Regions from separate parts of the Streptomyces sp. NPDC020681 genome, predicted to be linked through region 2. Evidence: predicted binding sites of a transcription regulator. Region 2 holds the regulator's gene; the other holds the start of a gene.

Region 1 (15,443 bases), on a different contig from region 2:
GCCACAGCACCTCGCCCTTGCCCGGGACGGCCGGTATCCGCGGCAGGATCGAGTCCCGGTGCACCACCCGCGCGCCCGCCGCGCGCGCCACCTCGGCCGTACGGTCGCTCGAGCCCGAGTCGATCACCACCAGCTCGTCGACCAGAGGCACCGCCTCCATCAGCTCACGCCGGATGACGGTGACGATCTCGCCGACCGTCGCCTCCTCGTTCAGCGCGGGCAGCACTACGCTGACGCTCGCCGAGCGCTTGGCCGCCATGAGCCGGGGCAGCGGTCGGTCGGCCGCGGACCAGGAGCGCCTGCTCAGCCAGCGCTCCACCTCTTCGAGCACGTGCGCGTCTCCCTCGATTTCCGAATCGGTCAGGCGTCTCGCGGTTCGGACGACTATCTCAACAGTCCTGGCCTTCGGTTACAGTCTTGAACAACGCAGATGACCGCCGCATGCCGGGGGTCGTCCTGCTGACAATCGAATACCGCTCATCCAGAGGGGCAGAGGGATACGGCCCGTTGAAGCCCCGGCAACCCTCCAGCCGGTCTCCGTCGTTCATCGGACGCGAGGCTCCCGGCTAGGGAAGGTGCCAAATCCGTCTCGTGGCGAGACGCGCCATGAGGAAGATGAGGAGAAAGGGCCTCGCCATCATGGCTGTGCAGACTGTCGCAAGCACCACCCCCGTCAACCTGGGACCCGCCGCGGCGCTCTCGTGCCGCGAATGCGGGGAGCGTTTCGAGCTGGGCCCGATCTTCGCCTGTGCCTCCTGTTTCGGGCCGCTGGAAGTCGCGTACGACCTGCCGGCCGGAGACCCCGAAGCGCTGAGGAAGCGGATCGAAGCGGGTCCGGACAACATCTGGCGGTACGCGCCGCTGCTCCCCGTGCCCGCCGACGTGGCCGAGAAGCCGAACATCAACCCCGGCTTCACCAAGCTCGTCAAGGCCGACAACCTCGCCCGTGAGCTCGGTGTCACCGGCGGCCTGTACATCAAGGACGACTCCGGCAACCCGACGCACTCCTTCAAGGACCGCGTCGTCGCCATCGCCGTCGAGGCCGCGCGCGCCTTCGGCTTCACCACGCTTTCCTGCTCCTCCACCGGCAATCTGGCGGGCGCGGTCGGCGCGGCCGCCGCGCGGGCCGGCTTCCGCTCCTGCGTCTTCATCCCGCACGACCTGGAGCAGGGCAAGGTCGTCATGGCCGCGGTGTACGGCGGCGAACTCGTCGGCATCGAGGGCAACTACGACGACGTCAACCGCTTCTGCTCCGAGCTCATCGGCGACCCGCTCGGCGAGGGCTGGGGCTTTGTCAACGTCAACCTCCGCCCGTACTACGGCGAGGGCTCCAAGACGCTGGCGTACGAGATCTGCGAACAACTCGGCTGGCGTATCCCCGACCAGATCGTGATCCCGATCGCCTCGGGATCGCAGCTCACAAAGATCGACAAGGGTCTGCAGGAGCTGATCAAGCTGGGCCTGGTCGAGGACAGGCCGTACAAGATCTTCGGTGCCCAGGCGGAGGGCTGCTCGCCGGTGTCGGCGGCCTTCAAGGCCGGCCACGACGTCGTACGTCCGCAGAAGCCGAAGACCATCGCCAAGTCGCTGGCCATCGGCAACCCGGCCGACGGCCCGTACGTGCTGGACATCGCGCGCCGCACCGGCGGCGCGGTCGAGGACGTCGACGACGTGCAGATCGTCGACGCGATCAAGCTGCTGGCCCGCACCGAGGGCATCTTCGCGGAGACCGCGGGTGGCGTGACTGTGGGTGTTGCACGGAAGCTGATCGAGGCGGGTGTCATCGACCCGTCGCTCACCACGGTCGTCCTCAACACCGGAGACGGCCTCAAGACCCTCGACGCGGTCGCCCCGACCACCGGTCCCACGGCGACCATCCGCCCGAGCCTCGACGCATTCCGCGACGCCGGCCTGGCCCGCTGACACCGCCGACTACCTACGGAAGGCAGAACACCATGAGCGTGAACGTCCGCATCCCCACCATTCTCCGTACGTACACCGGCGGCCAGGCCGAGGTCGCGGCGCAGGGCGCGACCCTCTCCGAGGTCATCGCCGACCTGGAGAAGAACCACACCGGCATCGCCGCGCGCGTGCTGGACGACCAGGGCAAGCTGCGCCGCTTTGTGAACGTCTATGTGAATGACGACGACGTGCGCTTCGAGCAGGGCCTCGAGACGGCGACGCCGGACGGGGCCGGGGTTTCGATCATCCCGGCGGTCGCGGGCGGCTGAGCCACGCGAGTTGACGCACAGTTATGAGTTTGGCCCTCTCCGCAAGAGAAGCGGAGGGGGCCATTCTGCATGGTTGAGCGCGGTACAGTTGGGGAAGTCCCCTCGGCTGCCCGTGCCGGCCGCATATGAGAATGCGCCCGGGCGCGACAAGAAGCAGCCAATGTGTTCGATCGTATTGCGGCTTAAGTGCCGTATGCCGGGCCCGACTTGCCCCGGAATTTCTTGAATTCAGGTCAAACTTCCCTTCGGTCGCGCGCAGAATTCTCGTCCGATTGACCTGTTGCAGAGGGCAGTTGGGCAGATACATTCAGCCGCGGTCGACGCGTTCCGGCGCACACCCCTGGCATCTGCCGGGGTGAGTTCTGACCCGGGTCCGCGAAGTGCGGTCCTGTGCAAGGGCCAGTAATAGGGGAGTTAGGCATGGCTCAGGGCACCGTCAAGTGGTTCAACGCGGAGAAGGGGTACGGCTTCATCGCGGTCGACGGTGGTGCGGATGTTTTCGTCCACTACAGCGCGATCCAGATGGACGGGTACCGCACCCTTGAAGAGGGTCAGCGGGTCGAATTCGAGATCTCGCAGGGCCAGAAGGGTCCGCAGGCGGACATGGTCAAGCTCGCCGTCTGATCTCGGCGCGATCGGCCACATACGCACTACGCACTCACGCACGAGGGGCTCGCATCCCACCAGGGACGCGGGCCCCTCGTGCGTCTGTGCCCCCCGCCCGCCCCGTCTGCGATCCGTAGAGCCGCTTGCACTCTCCTATGCCGAGTGCTAATCATTGGCGTTAGCACTCTGCAGGTGAGAGTGACAGCTTAGGACCGGGTCGGTGAGGCCCGAAGAGTCGGCGGGGCAAGGAACCGTACGGCTCTCAGGCCGTCCGTCGCGGGCGCCAGCGCGGTCCGGAGAATCCACCCCAGTCCGGGAGGACCACTTCACATGGCCAAGATCATCGCGTTCGACGAGGAGGCACGGCGCGGTCTCGAGCGCGGGATGAACCAGCTCGCCGACGCCGTCAAGGTCACCCTTGGCCCCAAGGGCCGTAACGTCGTCCTCGAGAAGAAGTGGGGCGCCCCCACGATCACCAACGATGGTGTTTCCATCGCCAAGGAGATCGAGCTCGAGGACCCGTACGAGAAGATCGGCGCCGAGCTGGTCAAGGAAGTCGCCAAGAAGACGGACGACGTCGCCGGCGACGGTACGACCACCGCGACCGTTCTCGCCCAGGCGCTGGTCCGCGAGGGCCTGCGCAACGTGGCGGCCGGCGCCAACCCGATGGCCCTCAAGCGCGGCATCGAGAAGGCCGTCGAGGCCGTCTCCGGCGCCCTGCTCGAGCAGGCCAAGGACGTGGAGACCAAGGAGCAGATCGCTTCGACGGCCTCCATCTCCGCCGCCGACACCCAGATCGGCGAGCTCATCGCCGAGGCGATGGACAAGGTCGGCAAGGAAGGCGTCATCACCGTCGAGGAGTCCCAGACCTTCGGTCTGGAGCTGGAGCTCACCGAGGGTATGCGCTTCGACAAGGGCTACATCTCGGCGTACTTCGCCACCGACATGGAGCGTATGGAGGCGTCGCTCGACGACCCGTACATCCTGATCGTCAACTCCAAGGTCAGCAACGTGAAGGACCTCCTTCCGCTGCTGGAGAAGGTCATGCAGTCCGGCAAGCCGCTGCTGATCATCGCCGAGGACGTCGAGGGCGAGGCCCTGTCGACCCTGGTCGTCAACAAGATCCGCGGCACCTTCAAGTCCGTTGCCGTCAAGGCCCCGGGCTTCGGCGACCGCCGCAAGGCGATGCTGAACGACATCGCCATCCTCACCGGCGGCACGGTCATCTCCGAGGAGGTCGGCCTCAAGCTCGAGAACGCCGGCCTGGACCTGCTGGGCCGCGCCCGCAAGGTCGTCATCACCAAGGACGAGACCACGATCGTCGACGGCTCCGGCGAGAGCGACCAGGTTGCCGGTCGCGTCAACCAGATCCGTGCCGAGATCGAGAACAGCGACTCGGACTACGACCGCGAGAAGCTCCAGGAGCGCCTCGCGAAGCTGGCCGGCGGCGTGGCCGTCATCAAGGCCGGCGCCGCGACCGAGGTCGAGCTCAAGGAGCGCAAGCACCGCATCGAGGACGCCGTTCGCAACGCGAAGGCGGCCGTCGAGGAGGGCATCGTCGCCGGTGGTGGCGTGGCTCTGCTCCAGGCTGCTTCGGTCTTCGAGAAGCTGGACCTCGAGGGCGACGAGGCGACCGGCGCCAACGCCGTGAAGCTCGCGCTGGAGGCCCCGCTCAAGCAGATCGCCGTCAACGGCGGTCTCGAGGGTGGCGTCATCGTCGAGAAGGTGCGCAACCTGCCCCTCGGCCACGGCCTGAACGCCGCGACCGGTGAGTACGTCGACATGATCGCCGAAGGCATCATCGACCCCGCGAAGGTGACCCGCTCTGCCCTGCAGAACGCGGCCTCCATCGCGGCGCTGTTCCTCACCACCGAGGCCGTCATCGCCGACAAGCCGGAGAAGGCGTCCGCGCCGGCCGGCGGCGGCATGCCGGGCGGTGACATGGACTTCTGATCCGCCTGCGGATCAGTAAGCCCGGTTACGGAACCGAGGGCGGCACCCCACTCCCAGGGGGTGCCGCCCTCGGGCGTTACCCGGCCCGGCGCAGGCCGCCCAGTGCGACGGCCACCGGCAGGTAGGCCAGCGCCAGCAGTGCGAAGACCGCGCCGTGCGAAAGGTGCGGGGACAGCGCCGCGTATGTGCCGTACGCCAGCAGGGACGTGACGTTCGTGCCGAGGCCGGCCAGCGACGTGATCGTCGCACGGCTCTGGCCGGTGATCGCCGCCTGGAGGCGTACGTCCGCCAGCACGTCCGCGAGCTGGAAGACCAGGAACGCCGCGCCGAGCAGTGCGAAACCGGCGGGCACGCCCGACAGCGCACCCGCCGCGAGCGCCACCGCCGCCAGGGCCAGCAGGGCGCCGGTCGCGCGTCCCGAGAGCCGTTCGCCCGCCGATACCAGCAGCGAGCCGAGCGTCACGCCGACCCACACCACCAGCACCAGCAGCGGAACGGTCTGGGTCGCCACTCCGGTGTCCGCCGCCAGCAGTGGCACGTACTCGTCCAGCACACCCCACACCGAGGTGATCACGACGGCGAGGACCATCGCCCGCCGGACGGGCCGACTGCCGCGCACCTCGGTCAGTCCGGAGTGCAACGTCGCGAGGTAGCCGGGCCGTTCGGCCTTCTCCCGGTGGGCGGCGGTGCGGTGTTCGGGGAGCGTCGCGCCGGCCGCGGCGCACAGCAGGCAGGCGCCGATGCTTCCGGCCCACACCAGGGTGTCGCCACCGAAGGCGAGGGCGGGTGCGGCGGCCGCCGTGGCCGCGGCGGTCGCGGCCATGCTGACGGCGGCGGCCCGCCCCATGACCCGCCCGTAACGGTCGGCCGCGCCGAGCCGTTCGAGTTCGTCGTGGACGAGGGCTTCCATGGAGCCCGAGCGCACGGACCCGCCGACGGCCCAGAGCGTGAAGCCCGCGGCGTAGGCGGCGTACGACGGGGTCACGGCCCACAGGGCGAATCCGGCGGCGGACAGCACCGGGCCGACGACCATCATCGCCCGGCGGGACACCGCGTCGGCCCAGACGCCGGACGGTACTTCGACCAGCAGGCCGACGATGCACCAGATGGCGAAGAGGGAGGAGATCTCGGCGGTGGTCAGCCCGTTCTCGGCGAAGAGCAGGGCGTAGAGGGGGTAGAGGAGGACGAAGTCCTCAAGTCCCGCGTAGGCACAGAGCCTTCGCTCAAGGCTGCGGACACGGGAGTCGATCGGGGCGGGCGGGCACGACGAAGACGTGAGCATGCGTGTGGTCCTCGGCTGGAACGGACGGGGGACGCCGGGTGCTCACCCGCGCGGCGGCCCGCGACAGCCCGTTCCTGGACCTGCTGCGGTGGATCAATGTCGTCGTCGGCTCATGCGGCCGAGTTTACGCCTGGGCGTAGTCCTTTGCGGATGAGCTGAACGGTCATGCGTGATTCCTCTCGCGCGGGCGGGTTGTCGCTGCCGCGCGGGCCTCTGCCGCGTGCGCGCGGACCTGGGCGGGGGCGAGGTTCGTACGCCGTGCCGGGCCCGGCTCGCCGCGGCAGGGGCCGCACTCACCGCCGGACAGCGCCTCCGGGCGGCCCGGCGCACCGCACTTGGCGCACTCCAGCACCCTCAGAGGCGGACGCGGCGGCCTCTGAGGCGGGAGCTTGGCGGTCATGCGGGTACGGGCGAGGGCAGCCGGGTGGTGGACCGTGGCCGGGAGGCCCGCGGTGAGGGCGTGGCGTAAGTCCTGCTCGGTGGCACCGCGTGCGAACCACTCGGCAGCCAGCGGCGCGAGCGCGTCGCAGTCCGCGGCGGACAGCGACATGACCGGGGCGGTGCGGCCGAGCGCCGCCAGCAGGATGAAGGCGCGGGAGCGAGTCGGGCGCGGGCTGTCCTCCGGTACGTCGCCCCGCTGGAAGGCCGCCCACCACTTGTCGTCACGTGCCGTACGGGAGAACCACGTACGGGTTACCCAGCGGGCGCTGCCCGAGCCGACGAGGTGTTCGCTGCCGCGCCGCAAGTGGCCTGCGTTCTTGAGGTTGTTGAGGGCGGTACGGAGGGCGCACTGGCCGTACGGGAGCGTCTTGGCCAGCATCTTGACGGAGATGTCCGAGCCGTCCGGGAGCCGGTCGATGTAGGCGGCGATGGCGGCCTCGCGGGCCGGGAGGTGCGCGAAGTCGTCGGCGGTGCGGGGGCGTTGGCCGGGGGCCGACCGTTTGCCGTAACCGGGGTTGGCGAGGGGGTGCGGGACAGCACTAAGCTGGCTCTCAGCCATGGATCGGTCCGTTCGATCTCGTTGGTCAAGCCCCCGCAGGTGTTTGGCGCACCTGGCGGGGGCTGTTCGTTTTCCGGACACGCTAGAGCGTGATGACTGTGCGTGGCAAGTCGAACGCGTGGCGTCAACTGCCGGGGAGGGTGGGCGGGTTGAGACCCACCGCCCATTCCTTGAAAAGAGCGCTCGGGGCCCGAGGCTTGAGCCCCGGGCCGCCCGGTGGCTAGCCGCGCTTGAGGTCCGCGACGAAGGCGGACCATGCGGCGCTCCGGAACACGAGCGCCGGGCCGTCGGGGTTCTTGGAGTCGCGGACGGGGACGATGTCGGGGTGGTGGTCGGCGACTTCGAGGCAGTCGCCGCCGTCGCCGCCGCTGTAGCTGGACTTGCGCCACGTAGCGACTTCGAGGCAGTCGCCGCCGCTGCCGCCGCTGTAGCTGGACTTGCGCCAGGTGGCCGCGCTCAGGTCGTACTCAGGGCCGCTGATCTTCATGCGCGTAATCCTCCGCCACTGATTCGATCAGGGCCAGGGATTCTTGTGGTGACAGTGCGCTGGCCCCGACCAAATCGTAGGTCAGTTCGTGGCGGGCGACCGTGGCGGCATCGTCAAGCAACTGTCCTGTTCCCAAGCCCTGCAGGTAGGCGAGCGGGGGCGCGTCCTCGAAGGCCATCAGCTTGAGGGAGCCGTTCAGGGCCGCGTGGCCGCCCGCTTCGAACGGCAGCACCTGCGCGATGATCCGGTGCCGCCGCGCCAGCGCCGCCACATGCCCGAGCGCCTCCGCCATCACTCCCGGCCCACCGACCCTCCGGCGTAACACCGCCTCGTCCACAACAACGGCAGTGTTGGGTCGTCCAGCAGGCGCGCTCGGTCGAGCCGCGCCTCCACAAGTCCGTCGATCACCGCCTCCGTCGCCGTCGGCTGATACGCGCGGAAGACGGCCCTCGCGTACGCCTCCGTCTGCAACAGGCCCGGAATCAGCAGCGGTGCGTACTCCTTGATCGTCGTCGCGATTGCTTCTGCCTCCGCCGCCTCGGCGAAGTGATCCGGGTACTTCGACTTCGTCGACGCCCTGCAATTACGTGCGAAGAAGCCGTTCGTGCCGAGGATGTCGTCTATCTGGCGCGCGTACTCCGGCTGCATCCGACGCGTACCCGCCTCCAGCTGGCCGATGAACGAACCGCTCACGAACAGCGGCGCTCCCAGCTCCTCCTGGGTGAGCCCCGCCTTCTCCCGCGCGTGGCGCAGCTCCGCGCCCAGCAGCGCCCGTGGTGAGGAGGACGGGTCGAGGTCCTTCGGTCCTGGCATGGCAACTCCCTGTCGTACAGGTGGGGTTGTTGGGCCGCCGTGACTGTTCAGGCTAGCCCGCGCCGGACACGCTGGGTGAGGAAAGCGAACACTCAGTGTGGAGGTGCCAGGTCATGGCGGTGCGATCGGCGGAGCGTCTGCGGGCGGCCGAAGAGGTGGTGGCCCAACTGCGGGACGGGCTCGGCGTGGTGGCCGTGACGTTGCCGTCGTTGCGGGTCGACGTGGTGTCGCTGGCGAGTGATGCGCCGTATCCGCTGGTGGACCTGGGCCGCTGCAACCTGGACACGGCGCTGCGGCTTGCCGCCGTACTCCATGGGCTGGACACCGAGTGAGCCGCCCCGGGACGTACGCCGTCGATGTCCGGGACGGGCGGGTCGGACAGATCATGGGGCGCGTCGGCGGCTACGTACAGCTACGGCCGCCGGGCGGTGGCCGGGAATGGGACTGCCCGCCGGAGGCCCTGCGTCCTGCCCCGCCGGGGGACGTGCTGCGGGCACGAGTACGCGAGCGCAATCGCGAGGGCCGGCTGCCGTGAGGCGACTGAGGGCGGCACCCCCGCTCGCAGGGTGGTGCCGCCCTCGGGCGTTCGTCGGTCAGGCCGTGCGGCCCAGGGCTCAGACGACTCCGGAGCCGGAGATGGTGATCTTGGCCTTGGTCCGGCCGCTCTGCGAGCCGAGGCTCTCGATCTTCTTGACCAGCGCCATGCTGTCCTCGTCGGCGACCTCGCCGAACACGACGTGCTTGCCGTCCAGCCACGGCGTCAGCACGGTGGTGATGAAGAACTGGGAGCCGTTGCTGTTCGGGCCGGCGTTGGCCATCGAGAGCAGGCCCGGCTTGCTGTGCTTGAGCTTGAAGTTCTCGTCGGCGAACTTCTCGCCGTAGATGCTCTTGCCGCCCGTGCCGTCACCGCGGGTGAAGTCGCCGCCCTGCAGCATGAAGTCGGGGATGACCCGGTGGAAGGAGGAACCCTCGTAGCCGAAGCCCTTCTCGCCGGTGGCGAGGGCGCGGAAGTTCTCCGTGGTCTTGGGCACGACGTCGTCGTACAGGTTGAAGTTGATCCGCCCGGCGGGGGCGTCGTCGATGGTGATGTCGAAGTAGATCTTGGTCGTCATAAGGACCATCGTGGCATCCCCGGCAGCGGGAGGCACGGCGGGGCACGGCGGACATCGGCCTGAACGTCCGGACCGGGGGCCCGGGTCGGGGTCGGGGGCCCGTCCGGCTCGGCGCGGGCCGCGCGGTAGGACGGGATCCAGGCGGTCGTTCTCGCCTACCGGGTCGGGTTGGTGTCCCGTACGGCCTGGCGCCGTGGAGTCGTGGACCCGCGGGCGGTGGGCCCGCTCCGGCCCGTCAGCCGTCGAAGCGGTCGCGGGAGGCCTCGATGTGGCCGAGGTACAGGTGGGTCCAGTCGCACAGTCCGTCGATCGTCACCCTCAGGGCCTGGCCCGGCTCCGTGAGCGTGTACTCGACCCGCGGCGGCACGACGGGGTGCACCGTCCGCTCGACCAGGCCGTTGCGCTCCAGCATGCGCAGGTTCTGGGTGAGCATCTTGTGGCTGATGCCCTCGATCGCATTCCGCAGCTCGCCGAAGCGCAGCGTGCGTTCACCCAGAGACTCGATGATCAGAAGCGCCCACTTGTTGGCGACCTCCGAGAAGATCTCCCGCGCCAGGGAGTCCGCGCGCGTCACGTCTGCTTCGTCCTTGAGTGAGCCCTTGAGCTGCTTGGTCACCATCAGGTTCCCCAGTCACCGAAAAGTGCGTTCTTCCATGTCAGCGTTCACTCTCCTACGGTTCCCAAGTAACCGCAAGAGAGCGCACGCGTTCTTGGACTGGTGGAAGCGAGCCCACGGGCTCTTGAGTAGTGGAGGCAAACATCATGGCCATCACCCTGGTAAACCCCGCCGGACTGCCGGAAATCGACGCCTACCGGCAGGTGTCGATCGCGACCGGGTCGAAGCTGGTCTTCATCGCCGGGCAGGTCTCCTGGGGCGCCGACGGTGTCACGATCGGTGAAGGCGACCTCGCCGCTCAGGTCGAACGGTGCTACGAGAACATCGGCCTCGCCCTGGCCGGGGCCGGTGCCTCCTTCGACGACGTGGCGAAGATGACCCTCTACGTCGTCGACTGGACCCCCGACAAGATGCCCCAACTCATGGAGGGGCTCGGCCGGGCGGCCGCGAAGCTGGGGGTCACCACCACGCCCCCCGCCTCGCTGCTCGGCGTTGCGGCACTGGACGTACCCGAGCACCTGGTCGAGATCGAAGCCACCGCCGTCCTCGACTAGGGTCTGTCCGGTGGATCATGTGACAGTCCCGGGTCCGGGCGTTGGGTTCGCCGTGGGGCGGGAGATCTGACGAATTCCGCCGTCACGCAAGAAGCCACCGCGAGTGCCGGGAAAAGGTGCGCCGGCAGCACCGCAGCAATGCGGCTCCGGCTGCGTTCGTGAACCACCTGCCGGAGATGCGCGGCGCGTTGGCTGAGGACGGAGCCGGTCAGCGCACGCTCCGCCCGGCGGCGTTCGCCTGCCATTCGCGGCCGATGGAGCGTATCAGCGCCGGGTACACCCCGGTGTACCGGAAGGGCTTGATGGCGGCCATGTAGAGGGTGCCGAACAGCCCGTTCGGCTTCACCAGGACGGCCATCTGGCCGCGGTAGCCGCCGGACCCGTCCGGGACCCAGCCGATGTGCATCACCGCGTGCACAGTCTTGTTGCCCATCTCGGCGGCCCACTCGTCGTCCCTCTGATAGACGGAGGTGAACGGGGACGAGCCGAGGTCGGGACCCTGGGGGCCCTCGCGAAGGTCCGTCGGCAACCGGTCGCGCAGGGAAGGCAGCCGGGTACTGATGCCGGTATCGGACTTGTCCCAGCCGAGCAGTGCTCCGAGCTTCCAGCGGACGGCGAAGAGCACGCGGGAGACGGGACCTTCTCCGTTCACCCCGCTCCTGAGACCGTCGGCGAACTGGCGCACCAGCCACACAAGGTCGTCGGGTCCGCCGGGGGTGGGCAGTGCCCACACGTCCTCGACCGTGAAGTCGTCGGCGATCTCGTGGATCCGCCAGGGGCGGTCGGTGTGGGCGGTTCGGGGAAGTCGCATGAGCAGGCCCCTATCTATACGGTGGCGTATACGTCGAGCGTAGACTCATCTATACGCCCCCGTATACTCGGCAGGCAGGTGAGGAGGCACACAGCATGGGCGCGACCCGCACGCCACGCGGCAAGTGGATCGAGGAAGGCTTGCGGGCACTGGTCGCAGGCGGTCCCGAAGCCGTCCGGATCGAGGCACTGGCGCAGGCACTCGGCGTCAGCAAGGGTGGCTTCTACGGGTACTTCCGCAACCGGGGCGCGCTGCTCACCGAAATGCTCGACACCTGGGAGTACGAGGTTGCCGAGAGCGTGATCGAGCAGGTTGAGAGCGGCGGGGGAGACGCCAGGGCCAGACTGGAGCGGCTGTTCGCCGTCGTCGCCGCCGCCACCGACGGGCCGGTGCGGGGCACCACCGCGGATATAGCGATCCGCGACTGGGCCCGCCGCGACGCGGCCGTCGCCGAGCGCCTGCGCCGCGTCGACAACCGCCGTATGGACTACCTGCGTTCCCTGTTCTCCTCCTTCTGCCCCGACGAGGACGAGGTCGAGGTCCGCTGCCTGCTCACCGTCTCGGTGCGCATCGGCAACCACTTCAACGCCGCCGACAACGGCAAGCGCAGCCGCGCGGAAGTGATGGACCTGATCAGGCAGCGGCTGCTGGAGTAGCCGCCCGTGACCTGGGGCGTGCCGGGGTGGTTGGTCCTCGGCGGGCTGTTCGTCCTCGCTTCGTGCGCGATGGGTCCGGCGGTGCGGTGGGCGGAGCGGGCGCCCGCCACGGCAACACTCATGCGGCTCTCATCCCGGGCTTAACCCGCCTTCACGCCACGTACCTAGCTTTCGCGCCATGTTCTTCACCTACCTCCGGCGCGAGCTGCGCCGCCGCAGAAAAGCGGCGCTCGTCGTCGCCTCGGGGCTCGCCCTCGGGATTGCGCTGGTCATCGTGGTCAGTTCGGTGTCCTCCGGGATGAACCGCGCTCAGGACAAGGTCCTTGAGTCGCTCTACGGCCTCGGCACCGACATGACCGTCACCAAGGCCGCCGCGCCGCCCGGCGAGGGCGACACCACGCGGCGGCCCCGCTTCGAGTTCGACGCCCAGGACAGCGACGACGACTCCGAGCAGAGCCAGGACATCGTCATGGTCGAGGGGTTCGAGACGCTGGCCTCGACGACCGTCGCGCAGGTCGGCAAGCAGGACGGCGTCGCGGACGCGGTCGGCGGGCTGAGTGTGCGCGTGATGAAGGTCAACGGGGAGTTCAAGCGCGGCGAGATCGAGCCCGGGCAGCAGCCCGAGCAGAGCGGACCCGGTTCCGGGAACGGCGGAGGCAGCGGCGGTGGCGATACGGTCCGCGGTGGCGGGGCCGCCTTCGACGTCGACTCCTACACCGTGTACGGAACGGACGTCGCCCATCAGGGACTTGGCCCGCTGACCTCCTCGAAGATCACCTCCGGTCGGACCTTCAAGGCGACCGAGACCGCCGCCAAGGTCGCCGTCGTCGACAGCGCGTACGCCAAGGAGCAGAGCCTTGCCGTCGGCAAGAAGCTCACCGTCTCCGGGACCGCCTTCGAGATCGTCGGCATCGCGACGGCCGACAGCGGGGACGCCGCCGCCAATGTCTATCTGCCGCTCGGCCAGGCGCAGACCCTCGCCGACGCGAAGGACAAGGTGACGACGGTCTATGTCCAGGCGGCCGACTCGCAGCGGATCGACGCGGTGAAGGCGGCGATCCAGAAGAACATCTCCGGTACGACGGTGACCACTTCGGCCGATCTCGCGGACACGGTCTCCGGGTCGCTGTCCACCGCGTCCGACCTCGCCAAGGGCGTCGGCAAGTGGCTCTCGTACGTCGTGCTCGCGGCGGCCTTCCTGGTCGCCGGGCTGCTCACGTCGGCCGCGGTCAGCCGGCGCGTGCGGGAGTTCGGCACGCTCAAGGCGCTCGGGTGGCGCAGTGGCCGGGTCACCCGGCAGGTCGCCGGTGAGGCGCTGGTCAACGGGCTTGTCGGCGGGGCGCTCGGGATCGGGATCGGGCTGGCAGGCGCGTGGATCATCACCGCGTTCAGCCCGACGCTCACCGCTCAGCTGGGCGGCGGAACGGGAGGCGGCGGCGGTCCGCGGATGATCGCCGGCGGCCAGGGCGGGCCCGTACGGCAGAGCGCGTCCAAGGCCCTGGACATCGCGCTCACCGCACCGGTCTCGCTCGCGACCATCGGCCTGGCCGTGGCGCTCGCGGTGGCGGGCGGGCTCGTCGCGGGCGGTTTCGGCGGCTGGCGCGCCTCGCGGCTGCGGCCGGCCGATGCGCTGCGCCGTGTCGAGTAGCCCGAACCCTCTTACACAGAAAAGGAGTTGAGCGATGTACGAACTCAGCGGCGTCACCAAGCGCTATCGGCGCGGCAAGGACACCGTCCAGGCCCTGGACGGCGTGGATCTGACCATCGAGGACGGCGGGCGGCTGGTCATCCAGGGGCCGACGGGCGGCGGCAAGTCCACCCTGCTGCAGATGCTCGGCGGCCTGGACCGGCCCACGGAAGGCAGCGTCGTACTGGACGGTGTCGATCTCGCGACGCTGCCGGAGGCGCGGCTCACGCGGGTACGCGCGGAGAAGATCGGCTTCGTGTTCCAGAGCTTCAACCTCATCCCGACGCTCACGGCGCAGGAGAACGTCGAGACCGCGCTCGTACCGCTCGGCCTGAGGGCGGCCGAACGGCGCGAGCGGGCCGGGGAGGCGCTGGCGTCGGTGGATCTCTGGGAGCGGCGCGGACATGTGCCCGGGGAGCTGTCGGGCGGTCAGCAGCAGCGGGTGGCCATCGCGCGGGCGCTGGTCAAGCGCCCGGCGGTGCTGCTGGCCGACGAACCCACCGGCAATCTCGACGAGTCGATGCGCGACGAGATCATGGAGCTGCTGGAGGGGCTGTGGGAGGAGCACTCGCTGACGTTTGTGATGGTCACGCACGACTCGGCGATCGCGCGGCGGGCGCCGAGGCTGGCGGTCATCAAGAAGGGCCGGGTGACGGTGAAGGAACAGACGGCGGGAGCGGCTTAGCCGTTGCCGGGGCTTCGCCCCGGACCCCGCGCCTCGGGTGCCGGACGGGCCCCCTGCGCCCCGGGCGTGGGGGGCTTGGCTCGGTGGCCGGCTCAGTTCGCGGGAGCTGACTGGAGCGCCGCGCGCAGATGGCCCCCGCTCTCCTGCAGCAGCCGCGCCGCTGTCGGGCCGTCCACCCCGCCGAGGATCGTCAGGATCGCGTTCTTCACCTCGCCGTCGGTGGCCGCGAGCGCCGCCTCGATCTCGCCGTCCGTCGCGCCCGTCGCCAGCGCGACGATCCTCCGCGAGCGCGCCCGCAGCTTCTCGTTGGACGCGCGCACGTCCACCATCAGATTCCCGTACGTCTTGCCGAGCCGGATCATCGTGATCGTCGAGATCATGTTGAGGACGAGCTTCTGTGCCGTACCGGCCTTCAACCGCGTTGACCCGGTGAGCAGTTCGGGCCCGACGACGACCTCGATGCCGTGGTCCGCCGCCGCGGCGAGCGCACTGTCCGCGTTGTTCGACAGCCCGACGGTGAGCGCGCCGAACGAGCGGGCGTGCTCCACCGCGCCGATGGCGTACGGCGTACGGCCCGACGCCGAGATGCCCACCACCGTGTCGTCCTCGGTCAGCTTCAGCGCGTCGAGGTCGGCGGCGGCCAGTTCCTTGCTGTCCTCCGCGCCTTCGACCGCCTTGACCATGGCGGTCGGGCCGCCCGCGATCAGGCCCACGACCTCGGACGGGTCGGTGTTGAAGGTCGGCGGGCACTCGCTGGCGTCCAGCACGCCGAGCCGGCCGGCCGTGCCCGCACCCGCGTAGATCAGCCGGCCGCCGCGGGACATCCGCTCGGCGGCGGCGTCGATGGCGGCGGCGATGGCGGGCAGTTGCGCGGCGACGGCGCCGGGGACGCTCTGGTCCTCGGCGTTCATGATGCGGGCGATCTCGAGGGTGGACTGCTGGTCGATGTC
Region 2 (15,443 bases):
CGGCAGCACGGCAGCGGGCCCGCCGTCGAGCGGCACGGCCCGCGCCCAGGTGCGGCGCAGCGAGGCCTGGCCGTGTGTGCTGAGCGCGAGGACTTCACCGTCCGGGGTCCAGCCGCGTACGGACGTCTTGAGGCTGCCCCAGTACGTCAGCCGGTCCGCGGGACCGCCGTCGACGGGCGCGAGATGCACCTCGGGCGCGCCGGCCCGGCGGGACGTCCAGGCTATGTGCGTGCCGTCGGGCGAGATCCGCGGATGGTCGACGGGCACGCCGTCGGCGCTGACGCGCCAGGCCCGGCCGCCGTCGAGCGGGGCGACCCAGACGTCGTCCTCTGCGGTGAAGGCGATCAACTCGCCGTGGACATGCGGATACCGGAGGTAGGCAGGCTGCGTCACACGGTCACCCTAGGCAGGCCGGTGCCACCCGGTCACGGCTTTGGGGATCACTTGTCGGGCGCGTCGGGCGCCTTTGTCACGGTCTCGGTCACGGTGACCGTGACGGTGGGGCGCGGGCCGCCGGGCCGCGGCGGCGAACTGGTGGGCTTGGCGGTGCAGTTGCCGAGGACGGTGGCCTCGAAGACGACCTTGCGGTCCACCTTGGCCATCAGGTTGCCGCGCACGCAGCTGCCGGAACGTTCCTCCGTCACCTTGCCCTTGAGCGTGATGTCCTGCCCGGAGTCGGTCTCGCCCTGGCAGTCGACGGTGGCGACGCTCGCCTTTGTGGGCGACTTCGTGGCGTTGCCCGCACTGGTGGTGGCGGTACAGCTGAGCCAGCGCACATCGAAGCCGATGCGTTCGAGGGTGCTGGTCCCGGTCTTGTCGGTGGTGACGGCGACGGCGGCGGAGTTCAGCCCGCCGGCCGTCGGCTCGCATGCCGCGATCCCCGCAACTGCCGCTCCGGCGACGGCGATCACGGCGAACCGTCTGTGCCTGAAACTCCGTTCCATTCCCCGCATGGACGGCAGAGTGGCACCCCGCGCCAGGAAGGAAAAGAGTGGTTGCGGCCACCTTTCCACCGTACGGTCGTGGAATGACCAGGAAGCTGATCCGCCCGCGCCGGCTCGTCGTCGACGAGGACACGGTCTATGTGTGGACGGTGCGGCACCGGCACACGTCGGACCGGGGAGCGGTCAGCGACTGCCGCACGCTGCTCGCGGTGCGCCGCGAGGGTACGACGGCGCGGCTGGAGTTCACCTTCCGGCAGGTCAAGGGCCGGTACATCGCGGAGACTTACTTCAGCTCGGGCGACGTCGGCGACACCGCGCAGAACTGGCTGAACCTGTACGAGCCGGGTGTGGTGCGTCGTCTTGTCGACGAGGCGACGACGAGAGGGCTGCTGCCGGCGGCGTACGGAACGACGGAGGTCGACGGCTGGCCGCTGTTCGACGCGGTGGTGGCGGCAGCGTCGGAGGACTAGGGCCGGATCTGGCCCTAGGACCAGCGGCCGGTGCGGCCGAGCAGCAGGGCCGCCGCCGCCGTGCCCGCCGTCGACGTTCGCAGAACACTGCGACCAAGGCGGTACGGCTTTGCTCCCGACTCCGCGAACAGCGCCAGCTCCTCCGGCGAAACGCCGCCTTCCGGGCCGACGACCAGCACGATCGAGCCCTCCGCCGGGAGTTCCGCCGTGGCCAGGGGCTCCGCGCCCTCCTCGTGGAGCACCGCCGCGAAGTCGGCTTTGGCCAGAAGTGCCGCAACCTGCTTGGTCGTTGCTGCGTCCGCGACCTCCGGGAAGCGGAGCCGGCGCGACTGCTTGCCCGCCTCGCGAGCCGTGGCCCGCCACTTGGCGAGGGACTTCGCGCCGCGCTCGCCCTTCCACTGAGTGATGCAGCGCGCCGCGGCCCACGGCACGACTTCGTCCACACCGGTCTCCGTCATGGTCTCGACGGCGAGTTCGCCGCGGTCGCCCTTCGGGAGGGCCTGGACGACGGTGATACGGGGCGAGGGCTCGGGTTCCGTCGGGAACTCGAACGGCTCCACGATCAGCCGGTCCTTGCCCTCCGTCCGCAGGACGACACCGGCCGCACCGCGCCCGTGGCCGTCGGTCAGCACGATGTCCTCGCCGGACTGCAGCCGGCGTACGGACACGGCGTGCCGCCCCTCGGGCCCGTCCAGCGTGAGGACCGAGCCCGGCCCCACGCCATCGAGTGAGTCGACGAGAAAGACGGGCGCGGTCATCAGCTGCCGCCCAGCGCCAACGCGGCGCGCGCGGAGTCCAGTTCGGCGGCCAGCACCTCGACCAGCTGCGCGGCGGGCAGATCGCGCGCCAGCCGGTGGCCCTGTCCGGCCCACAGCGCCATGCCCTGCGGGTCGCCCGACTTGGCCGCCGCCTTGCGCAGGCCGCTCGTCAGATGGTGCACCTGCGGATAGGCGGCCGGGGCGTACCGGCCGTGCTCGCGCATGAAGCGGTTCACCAGCCCGCGGGCCGGCCGCCCGGAGAAGGCGCGGGTGAGTTCGGTGCGTACGAACAGCGGGTTGGTCATGGCCTGCTTGTGCAGCGTGTTGGCGCCGGACTCCGGACAGACCAGGAACGCCGTGCCGAGCTGCGCCCCGACCGCTCCGGCCGCGAGCGCGGCGGCGATCTGACCGCCGCGCATCAGGCCGCCGGCCGCGATGACCGGCAGCTGCACGGCCTCGCGGACCAGCGCAATGAGCGTGAGCAGGCCGACGCCGGTCCCGTCGGCGGCGATGTCGTCACGGTGCGTGCCCTGGTGTCCGCCGGCCTCGATGCCCTGGACGCACAGAGCGTCGGCACCGGCCCACTGCGCGGCCTGCGCCTCTTCGGGCGTGGTGACCGTGACGACGGTGAACGTGCCGGCCTTGGCGAAGGACTTGAGCACATCGCGGCTCGGGCAGCCGAAGGTGAAGGAGACCGCGGCCACCGGGTCGTCGAGGAGGATCGCGAGCTTGGCCTCGTAGCCGTCGTCACGCCCGGAGTCGGGGTCGCCGAGCGGGGTGTCGTACCAGGTGGCCTCACCGGCGAGCTGATGCCGGTAGACCTCGACGGCGGCGGGGTCCGCGGTGTTCGGCTGCGGCATGAAGACATTGACGCCGAAGGGCCGTCCGGTGAGGCCCCGGATCTGTTTGACCTCCTGGTACATACCGTCCGCGGTCTTGTACCCGGCAGCGAGAAACCCCAGCCCACCGGCCTCGGACACGGCCGCTGCGAGCTGAGGGGAGGAGGCACCGCCCGCCATGGGGGCCTGCACGATCGGATACCGGCAAAGATCGGTCAGTGCGGAGGACATGCGTGCATGGTGCCATGCCACTCCGCGCCCATCGAATCCGGAGGCGGGCCGCACTCCGCAAGGGGGTGCGCCCCGCCCTGTCCGGGCACCGGCAGACGCCTCGGGCTACCGACCGTTGAACGCGTCCTTGAGCCGGGAGAACAGGCCCTGCTGACCCGGCTGGAACTGGCCCAGCGGGCGCTCCTCGCCGCGCAGCTTCGCGAACTCACGCAGCAGCCGTTCCTGCTCCGGGTCCAGCTTGGACGGCGTCATCACCTCGACGTGCACGATCAGGTCGCCGCGGCCGCCGCCGCGCAGATGCGTGATGCCGCGCCCGTGCAGCGGGATCGACTGGCCGGACTGCGTGCCGGGACGGATGTCGACCTCCTCGAGGCCGTCGAGCGTCTCCAGCGGCACCTTCGTGCCGAGCGCGCCCGCCGTCATCGGGATCGTCACCGTGCAGTGCAGATCGTCGCCGCGCCGCTGGAACACGGCATGCGGCAGCTCGTGGATCTCCACATAGAGGTCACCGGCGGGCCCGCCGCCGGGGCCGACCTCGCCCTCGCCCGCGAGCTGGATCCGGGTGCCGTTGTCGACGCCTGCCGGGATCTTCACGGTCAGCGTGCGACGGGACCGGACGCGGCCGTCGCCGGCGCACTCCGGGCACGGCGTCGGGACCACGGTCCCGAAACCCTGGCACTGCGGGCACGGCCGCGACGTCATGACCTGGCCCAGGAACGAACGCGTGACCTGGGAGACCTCACCGCGGCCGCGGCACATGTCGCAGGTCTGCGCCGAGGTCCCCGGCGCCGCGCCCTCACCGGAGCAGGTCGTACAGACCACGGCCGTGTCGACCTGGATGTCCTTCGTCGTGCCGAAGGCGGCCTCGTTGAGGTCGATCTCCAGGCGGATCATCGCGTCCTGGCCCCGCCGCGTACGCGACCGCGGGCCCCGCTGCGACGCCGTCCCGAAGAACGCGTCCATGATGTCCGAGAAGTTTCCGAAGCCACCGGCTCCGAAGCCGCCCGCGCCACCGGCGCCGCCGGCCTGGGACAGCGGGTCGCCGCCGAGGTCGTAGACCTGCTTCTTCTGCGGGTCCGACAGCACCTCGTACGCTGCGTTGATCTCCTTGAAGCGCTCCTGAGTCTTCGGGTCCGGATTCACATCCGGGTGAAGCTCACGCGCCAAGCGCCGAAACGCCTTCTTGATCTCGTCCTGAGATGCGTCGCGGCGCACGCCGAGTACGGCGTAGTAGTCCGTGGCCACTTACGACTCCGCCAGGATCTGTCCGACGTAACGTGCCACTGCGCGTACCGCTCCCATCGTTCCGGGGTAGTCCATGCGGGTCGGTCCGACCACGCCGAGTTTGGCTACTGCCTCGTCGCCCGAACCGTAGCCGACCGAGACGACGGACGTGGAGTTGAGGCCCTCATGGGCGTTCTCATGACCAATCCGTACCGTCATGCCCATGCCGCCCGATTCCTTGGCCTCGCCGAGGAGCTTGAGCAGCACCACATGCTCTTCGAGCGCCTCCAGCACCGGCCGGATGGTCAGCGGGAAGTCGTGCCCGAAGCGGGTGAGATTGGCGGTGCCGCCGATCACCAGACGCTCCTCGGTCTCCTCGACCAAGGTCTCGAGCAGCGTGGAGAGCACCGTGGAGACGGCGCCGCGGTCCTCCGGCTCGAAAGAGTCGGGCAGGTCCTGCACCAGCTGCGGCACATCCGCGAACCGGCGTCCGACGACCCGGCTGTTGAGCCGGGCCCGCAGATCGGCGAGCGAGGTGTCGCCGAACGGCGCGGGGCAGTCGATCATGCGCTGCTCGACCCGTCCGGTGTCCGTGATCAGCACGAGCATCAGCCGGGCGGGCGCGAGGGAGAGGAGTTCCACATGCCGGACGGTCGACCGGGTCAGCGAGGGGTACTGGACGACGGCGACCTGTCGGGTCAGCTGCGCCAGCAGCCGTACCGTACGGCCGACGACGTCATCCAGGTCCACCGCTCCGTCCAGGAAGTTCTGGATGGCGCGGCGCTCGGGCGACGACAGCGGCTTGACTCCGGCCAGCTTGTCGACGAACAGGCGATAGCCCTTGTCCGTCGGAATCCGTCCGGCGCTGGTGTGGGGCTGGGCGATGAAGCCCTCCTCCTCCAGCACGGCCATGTCGTTGCGCACGGTGGCCGGTGAGACCCCGAGCTGGTGACGCTCGGTGAGCGCCTTGGAGCCGACGGGCTCCTCGGTGCCGACATAGTCCTGGACGATGGCGCGCAGCACTTCGAGTCTGCGTTCGCTGAGCATCGCGCACACCTCCAGCTGTGGATCCTCGGTGGGGACTGCCTTGGCACTCGATACGTCCGAGTGCCAGCATTTCCCCGTGCCAGTGTACGGCCGTGGGGTAGGCACCTAGCAAGGGCGGCCGGCCACGCTACCGCGCGCTTGTGCTGGTCGTTGCCAGTAGCGTCGCCGTATGGACGTCAGTTGGGAAGACTTCGGCTGGGAGCGGCTGGCCGACGGGGTGGGGCGCCGACGGCTGCCGGTCTGGGACGCGACCATTGGTTTGATCGCCGGCGAGGACGCCGTCCTGATGTACGACACGGGTTCCACGCTCCGCGAGGGCGCCGAGCTCCGCACCCAGGCGCAGGCGCTGCTGGGCGGCCGCCGGGTGACGCATATCGCACTGAGCCATCCGCATTTCGACCATGTGCTGGGGACGGCGGCGTTCGCGGGGGCCGAGGTGTACGGGGCGGTCGGCGTGGCCGATCTCATGCGGCGGGACCGGGACGAGCTCCGGGCCGAGGCCGTCCGGGAGGGTGTCGGCGTGGAGGACGCGGCGGAGGCGACCGATCTGATGGTGACGCCGCAGCATCTCGTCTCCGGCGAGTGGACGCTGGACCTCGGTGGCCGCCAGGTGCTCCTGGCCAACGTCGGCCCCGGCCACACGGGTCACGATCTGGCCGCGCTGGTGCCGGCCAGCGCGGCCGGCCCGGAGGTCGTGTTCTGCGGCGACCTGGTGGAGGAGTCGGGCGAGCCGCAGGCGGGCCCGGACGCGATTCCGTCGCGCTGGCCGGCGGCGCTGGACCGGCTGCTGTCGCTCGGCGGCGAGGACGCGGTGTATGTGCCGGGTCATGGCGCGGTGGTCGACGCGGACTTCGTCCGGGCACAGCGTGAAGCGCTGGCGGAGCGCTTCGGGGTGTCGTAGCGTCGGCCAAATGCGCAGCTACAGCCCGGACCTGACGCCCCCGTGGAAGCGGTCGACACCGGTCCCCGAGGTGCCAGCGGAACCCGATCTGGTCGTGGAGGAGGTCGCCACGGGCTTCTGCGGGGCGGTGATCCGCTGCGAGGCGGGGACCGTGACGCTGGAGGACCGCTTCGGCAAGCACCGGGTGTTCCCCCTGGCCCCGCGCGGCTTCCTGCTGGAGGGCCGGGTGGTGACCCTGGTCCGCGCGTCCACGGCGGCCCCGTCCGCTCCGGCCCGCACGGCCTCGGGTTCGGTCGCGGTCCCCGGCGCGCGGGCCCGGGTGGCGCGGGCGGGCCGCATCTATGTGGAGGGCCGGCACGACGCGGAACTGGTCGAGAAGGTCTGGGGCGACGACCTCCGCATCGAGGGCGTCGTCGTCGAATACCTCTCCGGCATCGACGACCTCCCGTCCATCGTCGCCGACTTCGCCCCGGGTCCCGACGCCCGCCTCGGCGTCCTGGTGGACCACCTGGTCCCGGGGTCGAAGGAGGACCGGATCGCGGCCCGCGTCACGAGCGCCCACGCGCTGGTGGTGGGCCACCCGTACATCGACGTCTGGGAGGCGGTGAAGCCGTCGTCCGTTGGCATCCGGTCCTGGCCGACGGTCCCCCGGGGCGAGGACTGGAAGACGGGCATCTGCCGCGCACTGGGCTGGCCCGAGAACACGGGCGCGGCATGGCAGCACATCCTGTCGCGGGTGACGACGTACAAGGACCTGGAGCCGGAGCTGTTGGGGCGGGTCGAGGAGCTGATCGACTTTGTGACGTCGCCGGCGGGGTGACGGTCCCGGGAGTCTTTCCCCACCACGCCGCTTTCCCGAATCGGGGGCAGATCCCGGCCCCCGGACCACGTCGGCTGCGCGCCGCGGTGGCTGCGGGTCCCGGCCGCCGGAGGCGGCCTTCGCCAGCGCCCTCCCCCGCCGCCGACGGCGCGCAACCACCCACCGGAGGCGGTCACTGAACGTGACCCTGAAACGGGTGGGCGGGTGGGACAGGACGACCGCCGAAGGCGGTCAGTCCACCAGGTCCCGGACCACCGCGTCCGCGAGGAGCCGGCCGCGCAGCGTCAGGACCGCCTGGCCCGTCTCGTACGGGCCAGGCTCGAGCAAGCCGTCCTCCAGGGCCTTGCGCGAGGCCGACAGGCCGGACGGCCGCAGCAGCGACAGCGGTACGCCCTCGATGAGCCGGAGCTCCAGCAGGATCCGCTCCACCCGGCGGTCCTCCAAGGACAGGATTTCCCGCCCCGCCCCCGGTGACCTGCCTTCCGCCAGCGCCGCCGCATACGCCCCCGGGTGCTTCACGTTCCACCACCGCACCCCGCCCACATGGCTGTGCGCGCCGGGTCCCGCGCCCCACCAGTCCGCGCCCCGCCAGTAGAGCTCGTTGTGCAGGCACCGGCCCGCGTCGGTGGTCGCCCAGTTCGAGACCTCGTACCAGGAGTAGCCCGCCTCGGACAGCACCGAGTCCGCGATCAGATACCGGTCCGCGTGCACGTCGTCGTCCGTCATCGGCACCTCACCGCGCCGGATCCGCCGCGCCAGCTGTGTGCCCTCCTCCACGATCAGCGCGTACGCCGACACATGGTCCGGACCCGCTCCGACCGCCGCGGCCAGCGACGCGCGCCAGTCGTCGTCGCTCTCGCCCGGTGTGCCGTAGATCAGGTCGAGGTTCACGTGCGAGAAGCCCGCCGCCCGCGCCTCCGCGACGCACGCCTCGGGACGCCCCGGTGTGTGCGTGCGGTCCAGCACCTTGAGGACGTGCTGCTTCGCGCTCTGCATGCCGAAGGAGATCCGGTTGAAGCCGCCCGCCCGGAGCCGCTCCAGATACGCCGGGTCCACCGACTCCGGATTCGCCTCCGTCGTCACCTCCGCGTCGTCCGCGAGCCCGAACTCCTCCCGTACGGCATCCAGCATCCGTACGAGATCACCGGCATCGAGCAGCGTCGGCGTACCGCCTCCGACGAACACCGTCCGCACCTGCCGCGGGTCGTCGCCGAGCACCTTGCGGGCCAGCCGGATCTCGTCGGCGAGCGTCTCGGCGTAGTTGTCGCGGGAGGCGAGGACGCCGCCGGAGCCGCGCAGCTCGGTGGCGGTGTAGGTGTTGAAGTCGCAGTAGCCGCAGCGCGTGGCGCAGTACGGCACATGCAGGTAGAAGGCGAGCGGCCGGTCGCCGGCGCCGTCGAGCGCGGACGCGGGCAGCGCGCCGTCCTCGGGCATGGGCTCACCATCGGGCAGTACGGAAGGCATGCCCCCCATTGTCCGTCACCCGGGACGGCACCCGAACCGGGCAACTGGGACCTACTGCGCCTGAAGCACCAGCAGCGCCAGATCGTCACCCGGCGGCGTGTCCGCGAACTCGTACACCGCCTGCCTGATCCGTTCCGCGACGCCTTGGGCGGTCAGGCCCGCGCACCCCGCCAGCACCTTCGCGAGCCCGTCCCCGTCGTCGAACATCCGCGATCCCGAGCGCCGCTCCGTCACTCCGTCCGTGACACAGAGCAACGTGTCGCCGGGTTCCAGGTCGAAGGTCTGGCTCTGGTACGCCACGTCCTCGACGACCCCGAGCAGCACCTGCGGCTCCGCCGCCGTACGCACGCGGCCGTCGGGCCGCAGCAGCAGCGGCAGCGGATGGCCGGCGCTGGCCAGCGTGCACCGGACGCTTCCGCCGGGCCGCGGAGAAGGCACCAGCTCCCCGTACAGCAGGGACAGAAAGCGCGGCCCGTCGGGCACGCCGGGTCCACCCGCTCCCGCCACCAGCAGCGCCGCCGACTCCGCCGCCTCCATCGCGTCGTCGAGCAGCAGTCCGTTCAGCCGGTCGAGCACCTCGCCGACCTGGTAGCCCTCGCGGGCGAGCAGCCGCAGCCAGGGCCGGGCGAGGCCGGTGACGACGGCGGCCTCGGGGCCGCTGCCCTGGACGTCGCCGAGCATGAAGGACCAGCGGTTGTCGACCCCGGCCAGGAAGATGTCGTAGAAGTCGCCGCCGGCGAGGCCGTCGTCGCTCGGCTCGTACACGAGGAACCGGTCGACGCCGGGGATCCGGCCGACCTTGCGCGGCTGCAGCCCGCGCTGGAGGACCTTGCTGATGGTGGCCTGCCGGGTGTACTGGCGGGCGGCACCGATCGCGTGGGCCACCCGGCGGGCGAAGTCCTCGGTCAGCGCGGCCACTTCGTCCGGCACCCGGGACAGGTTCTGCTTGGCGATCAGCAGCGTGCCGACGCCGCGGCCGCCGGCCACGAGGCGGTAGGCGATGGCGGTGCCGTCGCGGCCGCCGCCCTGTTCTGTCCCGGCGGGCCACGGGATCGGCACGGGACCGCCGCTCGTGGAGTCCGCCAGCGGCGGCGGCTCCTTGGCCAGGACCTCGCGGAGCTTCTCGATGCGGGACTCGTCGCCGTGCCAGACCCGGGCGAGACGCTGTCCGAAGCTCTGACCGGGCGGCGGGTGAGGGCCGCCGCCGTCGAGCCAGATGGCGCACCAGTCGGCGAGCCGCGGCACGAGCAGCTGCGCGGCGAGCGCGGCGACCATGTCCTCGTCGAGCTGTCCGGCGAGCAGGTCGGAGGCCTCGGCGAGGAAGGAGAGCGCGCCCCGGCCGGCCAGGCTCTGGTCCACGCGGTCACCGCGGTCGTCCCGTACGCCGCCGCGGGGAGCGGGCGCGAGGATCTCGGCGGCGCGCAGTCCGCGGTGCAGGGCCGGTTCGGCGCCGGGCAGCGGGCAGGAGTCCCAGCCGTCGACGGGCAGCCGGGCCCAGACGGTCTTGAGGGCGGAGAGATAGGTGATGCCCCAGCGCTCGGCGAGCGCGCCGACGAGATGAAGTCCGCGCCCGTACTCGGGATCGCCGGAACGGTCCGACGCACCGTGGTGTTCGTTGCGTACGGAACGGGTGGGGTGGTGGTCGGAGACCTCGATGACCAGCGCGGCGGGCTCCTCGTCCACGGGCTGTTCCAGACGGCAGAGAAGCTCGACGGTGGTGCCCGCGTGCACAACGGCGTTGGTGACGAGCTCGTTGACGATGAGCACGGCGTCGTCGGCGAGGCGGTCGGTGCTGTGCTGCCCGGGCGGGCAGCCGCCGGTGCCGCGGCAGAAGCCGCAGGTGGCGAGCAGCCCGAGGTTGGTCCAGTCGGCCAGCGCGGCCCGCACGAAGCGGCGTGCGGCGGACGGCGCGAGCGGATTTCCCGGAAGGCTGGTACGCGAAACCGACCGCGTGTCACTCCGCAGTGGGTACAACGGAGTTGAGCGGATGACGGTGTCGCGCTGCATCGGAATGGACCCCACGTGCGGCTCCCGGTCGGTTCTGGCAATGCGCCGCTTTCGACACCGACAGAGTGACAGACTGAGCCTGCCCATAAGCGCCGAGTCACTGAAGTGGGCGGATATGAACAAAGACAGTGCGTTGCCGCCCGCCCAGCCGGCCTCCCGGCTGTCCGACCGGCCGCCGTCCGACGGGGCCTGGATCCGGGTGTCCGAACTACGTCCGCTGCTGGCGGCGATGACAGCACTTCGGGACGGTGACTTCCGGGTCCGTGTGGCAGAGACCCATGAGGACATGTCCGCGGAGCTGGCGGCGATGTTCAATCAGATCGCCGTCCGCAATCAGCACTTCGCGGACGAACTGACGCGCGTGCGCCGAGAGGTCGTACGACACGGACGGCTGGACGACCGGCTGTCCGCGAGCCCGGGGCAGGGCGCCTGGACCTCCGGCGTCACCAGTACGAACGCTCTGCTGGACGCTCTGGTGGTGCCCGCGGCGAACGCGACGCGGGTGCTGGACGCGGTCGCCGGCGGCGATCTGACCCAGCGGGTCGATCTGCACGACGGGAACCGGCAGTTGCGCGGCGACCTGCGCCGCCTCGGGCGCGCGGTCAACAAGATGGTGGACCAGCTCTCGCTGTTCACGGGCGAGGTGACACGGGTCGCGCGCGAGGTCGGCACCGAGGGCCGGCTCGGCGGACGGGCCAAGGTACAGGGCCTGTCGGGCAGTTGGCGGGACGTCACGGAGGCGGTCAACACGATGGCCTCCCGGCTGACCGCGCAGGTGCGTGACATCGCGGCGGTCACGACGGCTGTGGCACGCGGCGATCTGACCCGTACGGTCACGGTCGAGGCGACCGGTGAGCTGCTCGAGCTGAAGCTGACGGTCAACACGATGGTGGACCAGCTCTCCGCGTTCGCCGACGAGGTGACCAGGGTGGCCCGCGAGGTGGGCACGGAGGGCCAGTTGGGCGGCCGCGCGCAGGTCCGCGGCGTCTCCGGCGTCTGGAAGGACCTCACCGACAACGTCAACTTCATGGCGTCCAACCTGACCTCACAGGTCCGCAACATCGCCCAGGTCACCACCGCCGTCGCCAACGGCGACCTGTCGCAGAAGATCACGGTCGACGCCCAGGGCGAGATCCTGGAGCTCAAGTCGACCATCAACACCATGGTCGACCAGCTCTCCGCGTTCGCCGACGAGGTCACCCGCGTCGCCCGCGAAGTCGGCACCGAGGGAAACCTCGGCGGCCGCGCCCAGGTCCGCGGCGTCTCCGGCGTCTGGAAGGACCTGACGGAGAACGTCAACTTCATGGCCGACAACCTCACCTCACAGGTGAGGAACATCGCGCTCGTCTCGACGGCCGTCGCACAGGGCGATCTCGGCAAGAAGATCACGGTCGAGGCGAAGGGCGAGATCCTGGAGCTCAAGTCGACCATCAACACGATGGTGGACCAGCTCTCCGCGTTCGCCGACGAGGTCACCCGCGTCGCCCGCGAAGTCGGCACGGAAGGAAACCTCGGCGGCCAGGCCCAGGTCCGCGGCGTCTCCGGCGTCTGGAAGGACCTCACCGACAACGTCAACTTCATGGCGTCCAACCTGACCTCACAGGTCCGCAACATCGCCCAGGTCACCACCGCCGTCGCCAACGGCGACCTGTCCAAGAAGATCACCGTCGACGCCCGCGGCGAGATCCTGGAGCTGAAGGACACCGTCAACACGATGGTCCAGCAGCTGCGGGCCTTCGCCGACGAGGTCACCCGCGTCGCCCGAGAGGTCGGCACGGACGGCCGGCTCGGCGGCCGCGCCCAGGTCCTCGGCGTGACGGGCCTGTGGAAGGACCTCACCGACAACGTCAACTACATGGCCGACAACCTCACCTCACAGGTGCGGAACATCGCGCAGGTGGCGACGGCCGTGGCCCAGGGCGACCTGTCGAAGAAGATCGACGTGGACGCGCGCGGCGAGATCCTGGAGCTGAAGACCACCATCAACACCATGGTGGACACGCTCTCCTCGTTCTCCTCCGAGGTCACCCGCGTCGCGCGCGAGGTCGGTTCCGAGGGCCAGCTGGGCGGCCAGGCGCGCGTCGAGGGCGTGTACGGCACCTGGAAGCGGCTCACCACCAATGTCAACGAGCTCGCGCTCAACCTCACCACTCAGGTCCGCGCGATCGCCGAGGTGGCCTCCGCGGTCGCGCAGGGCGACATGTCCCGCTCGATCACCGTGGAGACCCGCGGCGAGGTCTCCGAGCTCAAGGACAACATCAACCTGATGGTGTCCAACCTCCGTGAGACGACCCGGGCCAAGGACTGGCTGGAGTCCAATCTGGCCCGGCTGGCCGGTCTGATGCAGGGCCACCGCGATCTGATGGAGGTCGCCGACCTGATCCTGCGCGAGCTGACGCCGCTGGTGAACGCGCAGTACGGCGCGTTCTTCCTGGCCGACCCGGACGGCGACGGCACCCCGTCCCGTACGACATCGACCACCAAGGGCCTCGCCTTCATCGCCGGTTACGGCTCCGCGCAGTCGGCGACCATCGACACCACCGGCATGCCGGGCCACGGCCTGGTCCGGCAGGCGGCGCTGGAGAAGAAGCGGATCCTGCTGGAGGAGGCGCCGCCGGACTACATCAAGATCAACTCAGGTCTGGGCGAGGCGTCTCCGGCCAGCGTCGTCATCATCCCGATCCTCTTCGAGGACAAGCTGCTCGGGGTGATCGAGCTGGCGTCCTTCTCCCGCTTCTCCGATGTCCACCTGGCCTTCTTCGACCAGTTCGTGAACACCATCGGCGTCGCGATCAACACGATCATCGCCAACTCCCGTACGGAATCGCTGCTCGGCGAGTCGCAGCGGCTGGCGGTCCAGCTCCAGGAGCGCTCGGACGAACTCCAGCGGCAGCAGGCCGAACTGCAGCGCTCGAACGCGGAACTGGAGGAGAAGGCCGCGCTGCTGGCGACCTCGTCGCAGTACAAGTCGGAGTTCCTGGCGAACATGTCGCACGAGCTGCGCACCCCGCTGAACTCGCTGCTGATCCTGGCCAGGCTGCTCTCCGACAACCCGGACGGCCATCTGTCCGGCCAGGAAGTGCAGTTCGCGACCACGATCCACCGCTCGGGCTCCGATCTGCTCCAGCTCATCAACGACATCCTCGACCTCTCCAAGATCGAGGCCGGCCGGATGGACGTACGGCCGAAGAAGCTGCCGCTGATCAAGCTGCTCGACTACGTCCATGCCACCTTCCGCCCGATCACGCTCGACCGCGGTCTTGCCTTCGAGGTCGGGGTCGGCGAGGACGTGCCGCGCGAGATGTACTCCGACGAGCAGCGGCTCCAGCAGATCCTGCGCAATCTGCTGTCCAACGCGATCAAGTTCACCTCCAGCGGCCGTGTCGAGCTGAGCGTGCGCCGGGTCAAGGACCCGGACGACGTACTGCTCAAGGGCATGGACGATCTGATCGCCTTCGCCGTCACGGACACCGGCATCGGCATCGCGCCGGAGAAACTGCCGGTGATCTTCGAGGCGTTCCAGCAGGCCGACGGCACCACCAACCGCAAGTACGGCGGCACGGGTCTCGGCCTGTCCATCAGCCGGGAGATCGCCGGTCTGCTCGGCGGCCGCATCATCGCGGAGAGCGAGCCCGGCAAGGGCTCCACCTTCACGCTGTACGTGCCCGTGCTGTACCCGGGGCACCTCGGCGCGGAGAGCGACGGTTCGTACGACGGGCACGACGTGCAGGAGCTGCGCTCGGGACCGCTGACCGCGCCCGAGCGCCAGCACGCCGACCATCTGCCGTCCCGTCCGGACGTGGACGACGGCTGGCCCACGACGACCAAACTGGAGGAGTGGAAGTCGGGCCGGGCGGGTCAGATCCTGTCCGGCCGCCGGGTCCTGATCGTCGACGACGACATCCGCAATGTCTTCGCGCTCACGCATGTGCTGGGCCGGGTGGGCATGCCGGTGCTGTACGCGGAGAACGGCAGGGAAGGCATCGAGACGCTGGAGCGGAACCCGGACGTCGAACTGGTCCTGATGGACATCATGATGCCGGAGATGGACGGCTACGAAACGATCGAGGCGATCCGGCGCAGCCCGCTGTGGACCGACCTGCCGATCGTGGCGCTCACCGCGAAGGCGATGCCCGGAGACCGCGAGAAGTCGATCGCGCAGGGCGCGAACGAGTATGTGCCGAAGCCCGTCGACGTGGACCGGCTGCTGACGGTCGTCTGCGCCGTGCTCGACCCCGAGGGCCAGGGCGACTCGGCCGAAGCAGCACACGAAGTACCGGCGCAGCCGAACGGCGAAGGGGAGCCGGCTGCACCGCCGACCATCACGTGAGGCAGACACGATGAGCACAGAGGCACCCATCGCCGACCGCGCGAGCATCCTGCTCGTGGACGACATGGAGGACAATCTCGTCGCCCTTGAGGCAGTCCTCGGGTCCCTCAACGAACCGCTGGTGAGGGCGCGTTCGGGAGAAGAGGCAATGAAGGCGCTGCTGCGGCAGAAGTTCGCGGTGGTGCTGCTGGACGTACGGATGCCGGGCATGGACGGCTTCGAGACGGCGTCCAACATCAAGCGGCTCGACCAGACGAAGGACGTACCGATCATCTTTCTGACCGGGACGGAGGCGGACAGCGGCTATGCGTTCCGCGGGTACGCGACCGGAGCGGCGGACTTTCTGACCAAGCCCTTCGACCCGTGGGTGCTGCGGGCGAAGGTGAACGTGTTTCTCGATCTGCACCG

The links. Region 2 encodes HrcA, which represses chaperone genes, less so after heat shock. Its sites were predicted from a motif close to TTNGCACTCNGNNNNNCNGAGTGCNAA; they were not measured.
Positions count from the first base shown of each region.
Region 1: the regulator HrcA is predicted to act here: its motif matches at 2,980-3,006, upstream of groL (chaperonin GroEL).

Region 1 covers NZ_JBIRTX010000017.1:118,618-134,060, reverse strand. Annotated here, with positions in the region: gene ACH4YL_RS31695 (glucosyl-3-phosphoglycerate synthase) at 1-331, opposite strand, end outside; SAM riboswitch class I at 475-622, shown strand; gene thrC (threonine synthase) at 640-1,923, shown strand; gene ACH4YL_RS31685 (MoaD/ThiS family protein) at 1,956-2,231, shown strand; gene ACH4YL_RS31680 (cold-shock protein) at 2,652-2,855, shown strand; gene groL (chaperonin GroEL) at 3,168-4,790, shown strand; gene ACH4YL_RS31670 (MFS transporter) at 4,867-6,072, opposite strand; gene ACH4YL_RS31665 (hypothetical protein) at 6,236-7,072, opposite strand; gene ACH4YL_RS31660 (DUF397 domain-containing protein) at 7,293-7,559, opposite strand; partial or broken gene ACH4YL_RS31655 (Scr1 family TA system antitoxin-like transcriptional regulator) at 7,540-8,372, opposite strand; gene ACH4YL_RS31650 (hypothetical protein) at 8,486-8,704, shown strand; gene ACH4YL_RS31645 (hypothetical protein) at 8,701-8,907, shown strand; gene ACH4YL_RS31640 (peptidylprolyl isomerase) at 8,987-9,484, opposite strand; gene ACH4YL_RS31635 (winged helix-turn-helix transcriptional regulator) at 9,720-10,103, opposite strand; gene ACH4YL_RS31630 (RidA family protein) at 10,247-10,654, shown strand; gene ACH4YL_RS31625 (DUF2867 domain-containing protein) at 10,863-11,465, opposite strand; gene ACH4YL_RS31620 (TetR/AcrR family transcriptional regulator) at 11,561-12,121, shown strand; gene ACH4YL_RS31615 (ABC transporter permease) at 12,300-13,769, shown strand; gene ACH4YL_RS31610 (ABC transporter ATP-binding protein) at 13,804-14,493, shown strand; gene murQ (N-acetylmuramic acid 6-phosphate etherase) at 14,586-15,443, opposite strand, start outside.
Region 2 covers NZ_JBIRTX010000024.1:5,358-20,800, forward strand. Annotated here, with positions in the region: gene ACH4YL_RS35260 (S41 family peptidase) at 1-393, opposite strand, end outside; gene ACH4YL_RS35265 (hypothetical protein) at 441-953, opposite strand; gene ACH4YL_RS35270 (hypothetical protein) at 1,028-1,414, shown strand; gene ACH4YL_RS35275 (16S rRNA (uracil(1498)-N(3))-methyltransferase) at 1,429-2,172, opposite strand; gene ACH4YL_RS35280 (nitronate monooxygenase) at 2,172-3,242, opposite strand; gene dnaJ (molecular chaperone DnaJ) at 3,348-4,487, opposite strand; gene hrcA (heat-inducible transcriptional repressor HrcA) at 4,488-5,513, opposite strand; gene ACH4YL_RS35295 (MBL fold metallo-hydrolase) at 5,683-6,414, shown strand; gene ACH4YL_RS35300 (DUF3097 domain-containing protein) at 6,425-7,234, shown strand; gene hemW (radical SAM family heme chaperone HemW) at 7,466-8,698, opposite strand; gene ACH4YL_RS35310 (SpoIIE family protein phosphatase) at 8,750-10,705, opposite strand; gene ACH4YL_RS35315 (HAMP domain-containing protein) at 10,935-15,035, shown strand; gene ACH4YL_RS35320 (two-component system response regulator) at 15,046-15,443, shown strand, end outside.